Regions from separate parts of the Metallumcola ferriviriculae genome, predicted to be linked through region 2. Evidence: a T-box and tRNA genes for the amino acid it is inferred to sense, from the RefSeq annotation. Region 2 holds a T-box; the other holds one or more tRNA genes.
The links. A T-box is a leader RNA that pairs with one kind of tRNA and senses whether it is charged. The one in region 2 lies ahead of alaS (alanine--tRNA ligase), so its partner is inferred to be a tRNA-Ala.

Region 1 (6,392 bases), 1.5 Mb from region 2:
GGGTCTTTTTTATCGGAAAAGAAAAACAGGAAAAAGCGTCCTTTTGCAGAATATTCGTAATAGGATATTAGTAAGGGGTTGATTGCCTTGTTTGTCGAAGATATAATGCGTAAAAAATTAATTACCATTAAAATGGAGCAGACCATACTGCACGCGCTGCAGTTAATAAAAGTTAACCGTATTAGGCATTTGCCCGTCCTTCATAATGGGGAATTGGTAGGTATTGTCTCAGACCGGGATTTGCGCGATGTCAGTCCGTCGGTACTCCTTAACGAACATTCGTTCATTTTGCAAAATACTTCGGTCAAGCAAATAATGAAGCATGAGGTTATCGTTATTCATCCGCTTGATTATTTGGAGGATGCCGTCAAACTGATGTATGATCACAGGATTGGCTGTTTGCCGGTCACTAGGAACGACCGATTGGTGGGTATTGTTACTGAGACAGACTTGCTTCGGGCATTGATTGAATTAACCGGTTCCACCGAGCCGGGTTCTACCCTGGAAATCCGTGTGCCTGAACGCTACGGTCCGCTGGCGGAAATTACTAAGATTGTCAAGAATAATAAAGTAAGTATTAACAGCTGTTTTATCCGCCCTGACCAATCACCGCAATACCGCCTCATTGTGATGAGGTTGAAGACCATTGATCCAGCGAACATTATTCAAGAGATTCAACAGGCAGGATATCAGGTTCTCCGTCCGCTGGTAGGAGGGGATATTGATGAGTAGCAACCCCTGTCTGATTTATGTGCCGGAACTTTTGCAATATAACTTTGGGCCGCAGCATCCATTTAACCCGCTGCGGTTAAAGCTAACCATAGATTTAATAGACCAGTTGGGGCTTTTAACACCAACACTACTTTATCCGCCGGAATCCGCTGTGGATGCAGACCTGCATACTGTTCATGACCGTCACTACGTGGATGCGGTTAAGAAAGCGGGCGATACGGGTGAAGCGGAACCTCAGGATACCCAGTATTATGAATTAGGCACAGAAGATAACCCGGTCTTTTCCGGTATGCATCATGCTTCACTGCTGCTGGTAGGGGGGACACTAACCGGTGCAAAAAGAATTGCTTCGGGTAAAGCAGACCACGTGCTTAATTTTTCCGGTGGTTTACATCATGCAGTAAGGGCTAAGGCTTCGGGCTTTTGCATTTATAATGATCTCGCTGTAGCTATTTCTTATCTTCGCAGCCAGGGGATGCGGGTCGCTTATGTGGACATAGATGCCCATCATGGGGACGGGGTGCAGTGGTTATTCTATGATGACCCAGAGGTTCTGACTATTTCTTTTCATGAATCCGGGAAATTCCTTTTCCCGGGAACAGGGACGGTATATGAACGTGGCAGTAAAGCAGGGTTTGGCTATTCGTTAAATATACCATTAGAGCCCTTTACCCAAGACCAAAGTTTTAAAGAAGTGTTGGACATGGTGCTGCCTGTAGCGTTAGAGCAATTTAGACCGGATGTAATCGTCAGCCAGCATGGCTGTGATGGCCATGAATTCGACCCATTGGCCCATCTTTCTTTTACAACAGAAGCTTATTCTTATGCTGCCAAGACAATACACCAATTGTCCCATCGGCTTTGCGACGGTAGATGGCTGGCCACTGGGGGAGGCGGTTATGATTTTTGGCGGGTAGTGCCGCGGGTATGGACCCTACTTTGGGCGGAGATGATAGAAAAAGGTGATTTGGTTGATATGCCGGGAGAGTGGTTGAAAAAATACGGCAAGCATTCGCCGGTGGCGTTACCGGAAATGGTATCTGATGACACGGAGGCATTTTCCCCAAAACCCAGGCATGCCGAAATTATGGAAAAGAATCGGCTTACGGCGGAAAAGGCGATGAACCCGCAGTTTCTACTGAAAGGCGACCCGAGCAGGACCCAACTGGCAAAATAATAGACAGATTTGTCAAAGTATTGCTAAGGTTTACAAATATAAAAACATTGCAACTTTATTGTGAAACATTGAACAAACAAGCTGCTTAGGGGTATAATGCAGGCAAGCCAAATATTATGAAGCTTTTCAAACGCTTGGAGGAATTTGCATGCCCCAAAAAATTAGTCAATGTGGACGCCAGCCGCTAGAAAGCGGGCTTCGCTGTAGGGCTCTGCACACCGAAAGTGGTCAATTATTTATCACCGGCCCGGTGGAAGCAGAAGAATTGGCCCAGTGGCAGTTGGACGAAGGCCTTCGTTCATTTCGACCACCGGTAAGGCAAAAAGAAGCACTTATTACCATAACCGGGATGAAACACGGCCAAGTATTTGTGGCCCGTTTTGATGAAACAATTGTCGGATATGTTACATTTCATGTGCCGGAAGATTTTGAGCGTTGGGGTCAGAGTTCTTTGGAATGCATTGTCGAATTGGGAGCTATTGAGATTAGCTCCGCTTGGCGGCAGTACGGCATTGGCAAAGCATTGATGGACATTGCGTTTAATGGAGGGGCATTCGACGAATATATAGTAATTGCAACAGAGTATTACTGGCACTGGGATTTACGCAGCAGCGGTCTTAATGTCTGGAAATACAGAGATTTGATGACAAAGCTGATGGGCAGAGGCGGATTGGTACCGATGAATACCGACGAACCGGAGATATGTTCCCATCCCGCAAATATGCTGATGGTAAGGATTGGCTCTGAAGTATCTCGGGATGATATATTAACTTTCGAAAACCTAAGATATCACCGAAAGAAAATGCTTTAAAAGAAGCCCTTAAGGGCTTCTTTTTTAATGAATAGGAAATGATGACGTGGATAATCGATTACCTTAATCCGCCGAAGGCGATCAAATTGCTTTTTGTACCCGAGTGCATTAGATGGTATTTTTTTACAAAAATTCTATATCTAAGTCGAATATATCGCGAAATTTGCGTTTATTGGTTCTGTTGTTACGACAGATATCTGTCCCTGTAGTTGATATAATCTAGCATGAGGGTGTTAACCAATGTTAGTTAATGAAATCGGCATTACAGTCGCTTTTCTGAGGAGCCTTTCATGAAACACTGGTTTATAATTCTGTTTTACATTGTGGTGATTTTCAGCTTAATTCTTAGTACGGTTCTGCTGATAGAAGGGAAGGCTTTCCCGGACAAACCCGCGGACATTTTCGGATATGAACTGATGGTTGTCGTCAGTGGCAGTATGGAACCATCGGTACCATTGGGGTCCATCATTGTGGTTAAGAACGGAGGTTATGGCTTTATCAAGCCGGGCGAAATAATAACATTTAGGACCGGTAACACTGAGCCGCTTTTAATTACCCACCGGGTGGCAGCCATAAAACCTGACGGAAGTTTAGTCACCAAAGGGGATGCCAATTCGGCCGTGGATAATGTTTCTGTAGGACTAAGGGATGTTGTGGGGAAGGTCTCGTTTACGGTACCCTATGTTGGTTATCTAGCCATATTTGCCAGATCCAAATGGGGAGGGATTTTAATCCGAACTGCTGCGGGCGTTTTGGCGCTTATAGTATCGCTGGATATGATAAAAGGTGCTAAACGCAAGATTGTATCCCAAAAAAACCGGATGATGCGGCAGTTTTAAGAACTAGCTTACCAGGAGGGGTTTTATGCCTTATAAATTATGTCCTCACTGTCAAGGAAAATCATATTCAGCCAGCAATTTAGGAAGGTGGATATGTCCTTATTGTCGGCGGGATATCAGCAGCAGCCGGGAAATATCGCGGAGCGTTAAATGGAGGGTAATCCAGGGCAATGTATATTTGCTTCCATGGGTAAGAGAGGAACAAACCGGCAACCACGAAGTGCTTGTTAAGTAGCTGAATTTTTGACCGCTGTAAAAATTTTTGTTATTATTATAAAGTGACAAAGGAACAGGTGCGGCATTCGCGACTGTTTCTTTTTTTTGAAGCACACTGTTTAGAGTATTAATGCCGCTGAAGGTATGAGACCGTTTTTAATACTGAAAGGATGGTAAAATGGATTCCCAAGACATTATTTTGCGTCGCGAAGTTTACAGGGATGACCTTTATTGTCTGCTTGGTTGGGTCAATGATGACCAAGTGACTAAACATCTGAATGAACAACAATCATTGGGGCGAGACATTGAACAAGCAATTAATGGCAGCAGCAATGAGATTTTCACCCATCGGTTCAATCATAATGGCCGCTTTTTTCTAGTGGAAGAAGAGGAAGAAGAACAGCCCATTGGTTATATGCGCTTAGTAAACAAGGCCGAAGAGGGCGAAATTGTCCTGGCCATTGGTGAAAAGGATAAATGGGGCCAGGGATTGGGGAAACAAACCCTCTGGGAAGGGCTCAAAGTGGCCTTCTTTAACATGCGTTTGGATGGTCTCTATGCTAAGATAAATAAGCAAAATAAACGTTCCTTGAAGTTATTTAAAAGAATGGGCTTCAAGAATATTAAGGATACAGACCAGGAAAAAGTATATTACCTGTCCCAGGAAAAGTTTTTGGAATTGGCAGTCGCGTAAATATTTACTAGCAAAAGGAACTTGATTAATTGCCTATTTTGTGGCATAATGAATTTTGCGTCAAGTGACGCCAATTGGGGCCATAACTCAGCTGGAAGGACATCTAAGCTGAAATGCTCCCCAGAAAAACTTCATACCCTGTGGGGGCGTAGCTCAGCTGGGAGAGCGCTAGACTGGCAGTCTAGAGGTCAGGGGTTCGAGCCCCCTCGTCTCCACCACATTTCATGCGGGATCCACTAGGTGGATCAGGGCCGTCCAGGCCTTGGTTCGGGTGCGATTCCTGAGTCCCGCTCCAGTAGATAAGATAAGAGTAACCTTTTGGTTGCTCTTTTTTTATGGTGGAACAGTATGTCGCTTTCTCGTATTAGGTTTTATTTCATTCAAGGATATTAGGGTATATCTGTAGAAACGGTATTAATAGGCTTATTGCAGTAATAAGTTAAAAAATAAATGCATTTGGATACAAAAACGCACTTTACAAGAAATGCTTGCAGGATGCTGATGTTATTTTTATTTTATATGAGGAGGCAGATTATGAATGTATTAAAGCTCTATTCAAGAATTTTGTCAAAAGCAAAAGAAGAAGGAGCATCACTTGTGGGAATTGCAAATGTGCAAGATTTAAAAAAGGCACCTTCTTACACAGCCGCACCTGTAATGCCACCTTATAATGGTGTTGGTGCAAATAAGGAAAGAATAGAAGGCCTTAAAAGCGGTGAAGTGAGGTGGCCTCAAGGGGCAAAGTCTGTAATTGTTATAGCCTATGCTCACCCTAAAGAAAAGCCTGAGTTGGACTTTCGTTATGGAAGTAAAGGCCCAAGTGGTAATAAAAAACTTATTCAGATTGCTGATAACCTCATAAAATGGCTGCAGCAGGAGCATCTTGGGGTCAACGCAGTCAATTTGCCCTACCATGTGGAAAGGGGCGGTATATACTTAAAGGATGCTGCTGTATTTGCTGGTTTGGGGTGCATCGGAAGGAACAATTTACTTGTTACACCTGAATATGGCCCTCGTATTAGGTTAAGAGGCATAGCAGCAGATATTAATCTCCCTTCCACCGGACCCACATTTTTTGACCCATGCGAATATTGCGACGAACTATGCAAGGAGCCTTGTCCTCAGGATAGTTTTAAGGAACAAGTATATACCTCTCAACAACTTGGAAGAAAGGAACTGCCGGGTAGAGTTGGTGATTATAACCGTACAATATGCAATATTCAAATGAAAATAGATGAAGATAAGGCAAAACCGCAAAGCGTAGAAGGTATTGAACGAAGGGTGCGTGTAGTCAAGTACTGCAGGGTCTGCGAGTTTTCATGCCCGATAGGACAGTCTTAAACATAGAACGAGCCCCATCGCCTCCAGCATATTTGCGGGATCCACTAGGTGGATCATGGCCGTCCAGGCCTTGGTTCGGGTGCGATTCCTGAGTCCCGCTCCGATACTTAAGAGTAACCGAAAGGTTACTTTTTTTGTTTGCGAGGATACCTGCCGATGTAGAAGGATTTCACTTGCTACATTGTTATTAAGACCACATTTTGATAAAAAGCGTCATTTCATAAGCCGGTTAGATACCAAAACATAAGTTGCTTATTCAACTGGATAAAAGAAAACATCAACCACTATGTTTAAATAAACTTATTGGAATTTTTAAGAAAATTCATTTAAAAACAGGAAGAAGATTCCTTATTGGCGAAAAACATAATATAATGGTTCATTTAGTCGATACGGGCAGAAGGGGGAAGTGAATTTGCATATTGGGTTGTTCTTTTCTACTGTCAATGGCTTAATCACGCAATCAGTAGACGTCCACAAGCTAGCCAGGGATTATTCTGATCAGTTTGTTGTTTCAGTGTTTGAGGATTTTTTTAATGCGCAGGAAATACAGGATATGTTAATAAAAATGGAGGTTAATTCTTT
Region 2 (6,392 bases):
ACAATTGTACCACTATCGCCAACCTGACCGCCTCCTTCAGGATAGCAGGGGGTTTCTTTAACCAGCAAAGCACATTCGTCGCCCGCGGCGACCTTATCTACTTTCTTCCCATCCACTATCAAGCTGAGCACTTCCGTATCCTTATTTAAGATGTCGTAGCCGACAAATTTGGTAGGTCCTAAATCGCCTAACAGATTAGTAAAAGCAACTGCATCATCCCATGCTTTCACATCTTCCCGGGCTGCCCGGGCCCGCTGCCGCTGTTCCTCCATTGCTTGCTGAAATCCTTCCTTATCCACCTCTAGTTCATTCTCTTCAGCAATATCTTCAGTTAAATCCAGGGGGAACCCATAGGTATCATAGAGAACGAATGCCTCTTTACCGCTGATGACTTTACGCCCTTCTTGTTTCACTTTAATAACTATTTCATTTACTACCTTGATGCCTTCGCTTAATGTATCTCTAAATTTTTCTTCTTCTATCTTAATTATTTTCGCCACATGTTCATGCTTGGCTGCCATGTCCGAGTATGGCTCACCCATCAATTCCACTACCTTAGGCACAAAACGGTAAAGAAAGGGTATTTCCATATCAAGCACCTTGCCAAAACGAACCGCTCTCCGCAGAATCCGTCTCAAAACATAGCCGCGACCCTCATTAGAAGGGAGTACGCCGTCGCTGATAAGAAAAGTGCAGGCCCGAGCGTGGTCGGCAATAACTCGGAAAGGAAAACCACGGCCATCAGGATGATATTCTTTGCCGCTCATTTCTTCCACCGCAGATATTAATGGCCTAATCAAATCTGTATCAAAGTTGCTGTCCACGTTCTGTAGTACCGAAGCAACTCTTTCGAGGCCCATGCCGGTATCAATACTGGGGCGGGGCAGGGGAGTCATCTCTCCATTCCCATCACGATTGTACTGCATAAATACTAGGTTCCAAATTTCCAACCACCGGTCACAGTCACATACCCCCAGGCCACATTCCGGTTCTTCACACTTATATGATTCACCACGGTCAATAATTATTTCACTGCAGGGGCCACAGGGACCGGTATCTCCCATTGCCCAGAAATTGTCTTTTTCCCCGAGACGGACAATTCGTTCCTTAGGAATATCAGTAAGTTCCAACCAAAGGTCATAGGCCTCATCATCATCCAGATAGATAGTAGCCCAAAGCTGCTCTTGGGGAAGCTTAAGATCTTCGGTAAGAAACTCCCAAGCAAAAGTTATCGCATCCCGCTTAAAGTAATCGCCAAAAGAAAAGTTCCCCATCATTTCAAAGAAAGTATGGTGCCGAGCAGTACGCCCCACCGTATCCAAGTCATTATGTTTGCCGCCGGCGCGTACGCATTTTTGGGCAGTGGTTGCCCTTTTGTAGGGGCGCTTGTCCATGCCTAAAAATACATCCTTGAACTGGACCATCCCGGCATTTGTAAATAATAAGGTGGGGTCGTCAGCGGGTACCAGTGCAGAGCTTGGGACAATGGTATGTCCTTTACTCTCATAATAGTTTAAAAACCTTTGCCGTAATTCTTTTCCCGTAATCAAAATTTCAACACTCCTTTTTTTGTTTGATAAGCATCGCCATTATAAACTTTTTGACCGGGCGGCCAGGTTTTTTAAATAAATAAAACCCCGCCCATTCCAGGGACGAGGCATCTCGCGGTACCACCCTAGTTACCGGCATCTATGATACCGGTCACTCAATTCAAGCCCGTTTAACGCACGGCTTACGGGCAGTTTGGATTTTAGTTTCACTGCCGGCTCCGGGGCGGCTGTCAGTTACCGTTTTGGAAAGACTTTCAGCCAAGGTCTTTCTTTCTGGACCACAGTAAGTTGACTCTTCCCTTCACAGCCATATATGTAACAAAATTTGCATTAATTATACAAAAGAGCAGCATTTTTGTCAATTCAAACAATTACCCTGCCGCAGCATTCCAACGATTAAAGAAATAACTTAACAGGATTCTGGATACAGCCGTAACCGGCACCGCCAGGAGCATCCCAACTATACCAAATAATTCTCCACCCGCTAAAAGAACAAAAATTATCACCAATGGATGCAGTCCTAAACTATCCCCGAGAATTTTGGGGGAAATGATATTACTTTCTAACTGCTGTACTATTACCATCACGCCAACTGCATAAAATGCTTGATATTTAGATTGCAATAGAGCAAGGGCCACCGCGGGAACCGCACCAATAATCGGACCGAAATAGGGAATAATATCTGCTATTCCAGCCACGATACCTAACAGCAAAGCAAATTTCATCCTAATTGAGGCTAATCCTAAGGCTGTCAGGGTTCCTACGGTAAAGGCCACCAACAAATGCCCACGGATAAACTTGGTCAGCACCACATCTATTTCATGGAATAAAAAAGCCGCCTCCTCCCGCCACCCTGTGGGCAGCAAGCTAAAGGTATAGCGCCCCAATGTCTCCCAATCCTTTAGCATGTAAAAGGCCAATACCGGCGCAATTATCACACTCAACACCTGCGAAAACAAACCGATAATACTATCCGCCACGGATTGAACTGCAGCAATCAGCATATCTTCCGCGTCGGCAAGTGTTTCGTCAGTGACCTGCTTGATACTCTCAGGAATGTTACTGCGGCTATAGTCACCACGCACTGACCTGAGATATTCCTGTACCTGTTGGGTATAATAAGGAATAGCATCAGCAAACCGGTTTAATTCACGGACGACTTTCGGTACACCGTAGAGAGCCAATATCACAACCACAGTGATTACAGCTGAGTATACAAGAATAATTGCTAACACTCGGGGTACCTTTAAATCCCCAAGTTTTTTTACCACCGGATTTAAAAGATATGCAATCACCAAAGCGATAATAAAAGGCGGCAGGATAGCTCGAATCAGATAAAGCATGTACCCTGCCACCGAAACCACTATTAATATAGCAACGATAAACAATAATCTCTTGGAAATTCGCACCAGCATAGTTTACACCTGCTTACAATGATAAAGCCAGGTTAATCTCATTTTTTCCATAATCCAGAAATGCCATCTGTTACTTCATCCATCAAGTCGTCGCCATCATCCTCCATGCGCCGCATCTTGCTGCGCATCCGGTTGCCCAGTGGTTTCCGGTCCGGACCCATAAACATATTAGTCATCATCCCAAGTATGCTTCCTGTGACCAATCCTTTAAAAAAGCCGCGTTTAAACAATGTACTCACCCCCTAATTACTATATACAGGTGTTTCAGTACCCACTAATGACCCGTCTTCTTCCACCATAAATGTTTCATTTTTATCATTAAATTCTATGAAGCATTCCCAGCAATAAAATTGGTTTACACCAACTTTACCGGTGTTCTTGCTGCCACATCCCGGGCATAACATCGTAAAACCCCTTTCTAAAAAACTTTCTCCTCTATTATGACCTGAAAGGGGATAAAAAATGCGTGCCCCACAATTAAGGCACGCATTAAATTTTTTTTTATTTTTATAAAACCTTTTTAAACTCCTCGGTAAGTACCGGTACAACCTTAAACAAATCATTTACAATGCCGTAATCTGCCATATTAAAGATGTTTGCTTCTTCATCCTTGTTAATGGCGGCAATGTATTTTGAAGAACTCATGCCTGCTAGGTGCTGGATAGCACCGCTGATACCGCAGGCAATATAAAGTGTTGGTGATACGGTCTTTCCTGTCTGTCCCACCTGATACTGATGCTCACGCCATCCGGCGTCTACTGCTGCCCGGGATGCACCTACTGCTGCTCCGAGTACGTCTGCCATCTGTTCCAAAATATCAAAGTTCTCCGGTCCTTTCATGCCCCGACCGCCGCTGACGATGATGTCTGCCTCGGTCAGCAGTACTCTGCCGCCGCTTTGCTGCTTTACTTCTTTTACTTTGGCGCGGATGTCTGCTAGGTCCACATCTACTGTTTCTATGTTGGCGCTTGTTTCAGCTGCTTCGCCGAGGTCTTGGACGTTGGGCCGGAAGGTTGCTACTACCGGTTTGGATAATACTTTGCTCTTAGTGAATGCTTTGCCGGCGTAAATGGGGCGGGTAAATACTAACTGGTCCGCTTCTACTTCTACGGCGGTTATGTCGCTGACCATGCCGGCTCCTGCTTTTTGGGCTACCCGCGGTGCTAGGTCTTTACCAAATGCGGTGTGCCCAAAAAATACTGCATCGGGTTCATTTTCTTCTATCAGCTCACTGATTACTTGACTGTATCCCTCGCTTGAATAGGTGCCTAGCTCTTCGTCTTCTGCTACGTATACTTTTGCTGCTCCGTAGGCTGCCAGGCTATCTGCCAGTCCTTCTATTTCGTCACCTATCAGTACTGCTTCTAATTCTGTTCCCAATTCTTCGGCTAATTCTTGTCCCTTACTCAACATTTCTAAGCTTACTTTCTTTAATTCGCCGTCACGCTGCTCGGCGATTACCCATATAGCCATGTTTCTCCCTCCACTTTTGTTTTGATTTGGTCTTCTGTTGCTTTTTTTATCTTTCTTTATCTTAGATTACTTTGGCTTCTTCTTTTAACAGCCGCACTAATTCTTTCCCGGCTTCTTCGGCTTCGCCTTCGATGATTTTCCCTGCTTCTTTCTTGGGCGGCAGGAATATTTCTAATATTTCTACTTGCTTTTCTACTTCGACTCCCAGCTCTTCGGGTGTTACCTGCTTTAGTTCTTTTTTCTTGGCCTGCATAATGCCTTTCAGGCTGGGGTAGCGGGGTTCGTTTAATCCTTTTTGACAGGTGACTACTGCGGGCAGTGGTGTTTCTACTATTTCACTGCCTCCTTCGATTTCTCGAGTACATTCGGCTTGACCGTCTTTTAGCTCTAATTTGGTTACTACGTTTACCTGGGGCAGGTCTAATTCCTGTGCCAGTCGGGTTGCTACCTGGCCTGAGCCGTCATCGATGGCTACATGGCCGCCTAATATTAGGTCGTATTCCATCCCTGCCACTGCTTTGGCCAGTACTTTCGCTACGGCGTATTCGTCTCCCTGGGGGTTTTTCACCAGCATGGCTTTGTCTGCACCCATCGCTAATGCTTGACGCAGTGCTTCCTGGGCTTGGTCATCTCCTACGCTGATTACTGTTACTTCTCCTCCCTGGGCTTCCTTGATCTTCAGGGCTTCTTCCACGGCAAATTCGTCGTAGGGATTGATGATATGCTTGATCCCCTGGGTTGCGATTTCACCGTCTTTTAGTTCGATCTTTGCTTCGGTGTCGAAGGTTTGCTTAAGACACACTATGATGTTCATTGTTTTGACCTCCTTTGGTTATTTAGTATTTTTAATATATTTAAGTGCCTAGGTGAATGACACATCATTCACCTAGGCACTTAAAAACTATTTAGCAACAATCCCACTACTTAATATCTTCAGTACCGGTTCGACCAAGGATAGCAGTGAATATTCTTTTTGAGATAATACCCAGCACGTAACAACCTCGTCCATCGTACCGAAAATCATTTTTCTTGCTGTCTTGACATCTATCCAGTCATTAAATTGCCCTGTTAGTTTCCCGTTCTCCACTACTTTTTCTATTGCTTCAAAATATTTCTTTAACGGCTGTGAAATGCCCTGGCGAATTTGCGGATCAGATTGACGGAGTTCAATCTGGGTTACCACCGCCAAATCCGCGTCGGCAGCTAGATGTGAAAAATGCCGTCTGACCAGTGTATGCAGCTGTTCAACCGCATCCTCTTGGCTAGAAAGTTCTTGGGACACAGCAGCAATAAATCTACCCATTTTTTCCGTAAACAAGGAGATTAAAATATCCTCCTTATTTTCAAAATAAAGATAGATGGTCCCATCAGCCACACCGGCCTCTTTAGCAATTTTAGTTACCTGCGCCCCATAATATCCGTGTCTGGCAAAGATTTTGACCGCTGCGTCAATGATGGCCTCATATTTCTCTCCCTTACGCTTAGGCATTCCTGCACCTCTTCCCTAAATGCTGCTCCTGGCTCTTTATGACCAATAATTTCTTGTATATCATATTACACCGCCTATTTACTGTCAAGAAATAGGAAATTATCCATAGTTCCTTTGTCTAGGCATCAAGAAACGGGTTTACGCACACCCTGGAGTTTTCCTGAAAGGTATTTGTTAAGTATCCGTATATATGTGCCCTTAACGCCCAATGATCTTGCCTCAAGCACTCCTGCGCTTTCCAATTTCCGTAATGCGTTGACTATTACCGACTGGGTGTAGCCGATTCGATTTGCCACACGAGCAGCCACAAACACACCTTCACCATCTTGCAACTGATTAAGAATATACTGCACTGCCTCATTTTCAGAATGTGACAAACATTGAAAAGCATGTTCAACCGCAGCCTTTTTACGAATTTCTTCTTCAACCAAGTCTGATTGATTGTAAACTATTTCCATACCGATC

Region 1: it encodes a tRNA-Ala, which carries the amino acid that the T-box ahead of alaS (alanine--tRNA ligase) is inferred to sense. The anticodon was not compared.

What each region holds. Positions count from the first base shown of each region.
Region 1 is NZ_CP121694.1:906,702-913,093, forward strand. It holds gene MFMK1_RS04550 (CBS and ACT domain-containing protein) at 88-732, shown strand; gene MFMK1_RS04555 (acetoin utilization protein AcuC) at 725-1,909, shown strand; gene MFMK1_RS04560 (GNAT family N-acetyltransferase) at 2,058-2,720, shown strand; gene MFMK1_RS04565 (signal peptidase I) at 3,011-3,559, shown strand; gene MFMK1_RS04570 (hypothetical protein) at 3,585-3,794, shown strand; gene MFMK1_RS04575 (GNAT family N-acetyltransferase) at 3,954-4,469, shown strand; tRNA gene MFMK1_RS04580 (tRNA-Ala) at 4,612-4,687, shown strand; gene MFMK1_RS04585 (epoxyqueuosine reductase) at 5,004-5,810, shown strand; gene MFMK1_RS04590 (hydrogenase iron-sulfur subunit) at 6,223-6,392, shown strand, end outside.
Region 2 is NZ_CP121694.1:3,101,887-3,108,278, forward strand. It holds gene alaS (alanine--tRNA ligase) at 1-1,550, opposite strand, end outside; T-box leader at 1,646-1,864, opposite strand; gene MFMK1_RS15350 (AI-2E family transporter) at 1,922-2,965, opposite strand; gene MFMK1_RS15355 (hypothetical protein) at 3,004-3,195, opposite strand; gene MFMK1_RS15360 (hypothetical protein) at 3,208-3,369, opposite strand; gene MFMK1_RS15365 (electron transfer flavoprotein subunit alpha/FixB family protein) at 3,473-4,438, opposite strand; gene MFMK1_RS15370 (electron transfer flavoprotein subunit beta/FixA family protein) at 4,500-5,252, opposite strand; gene fadR (fatty acid metabolism transcriptional regulator FadR) at 5,340-5,927, opposite strand; gene codY (GTP-sensing pleiotropic transcriptional regulator CodY) at 6,053-6,392, opposite strand, start outside.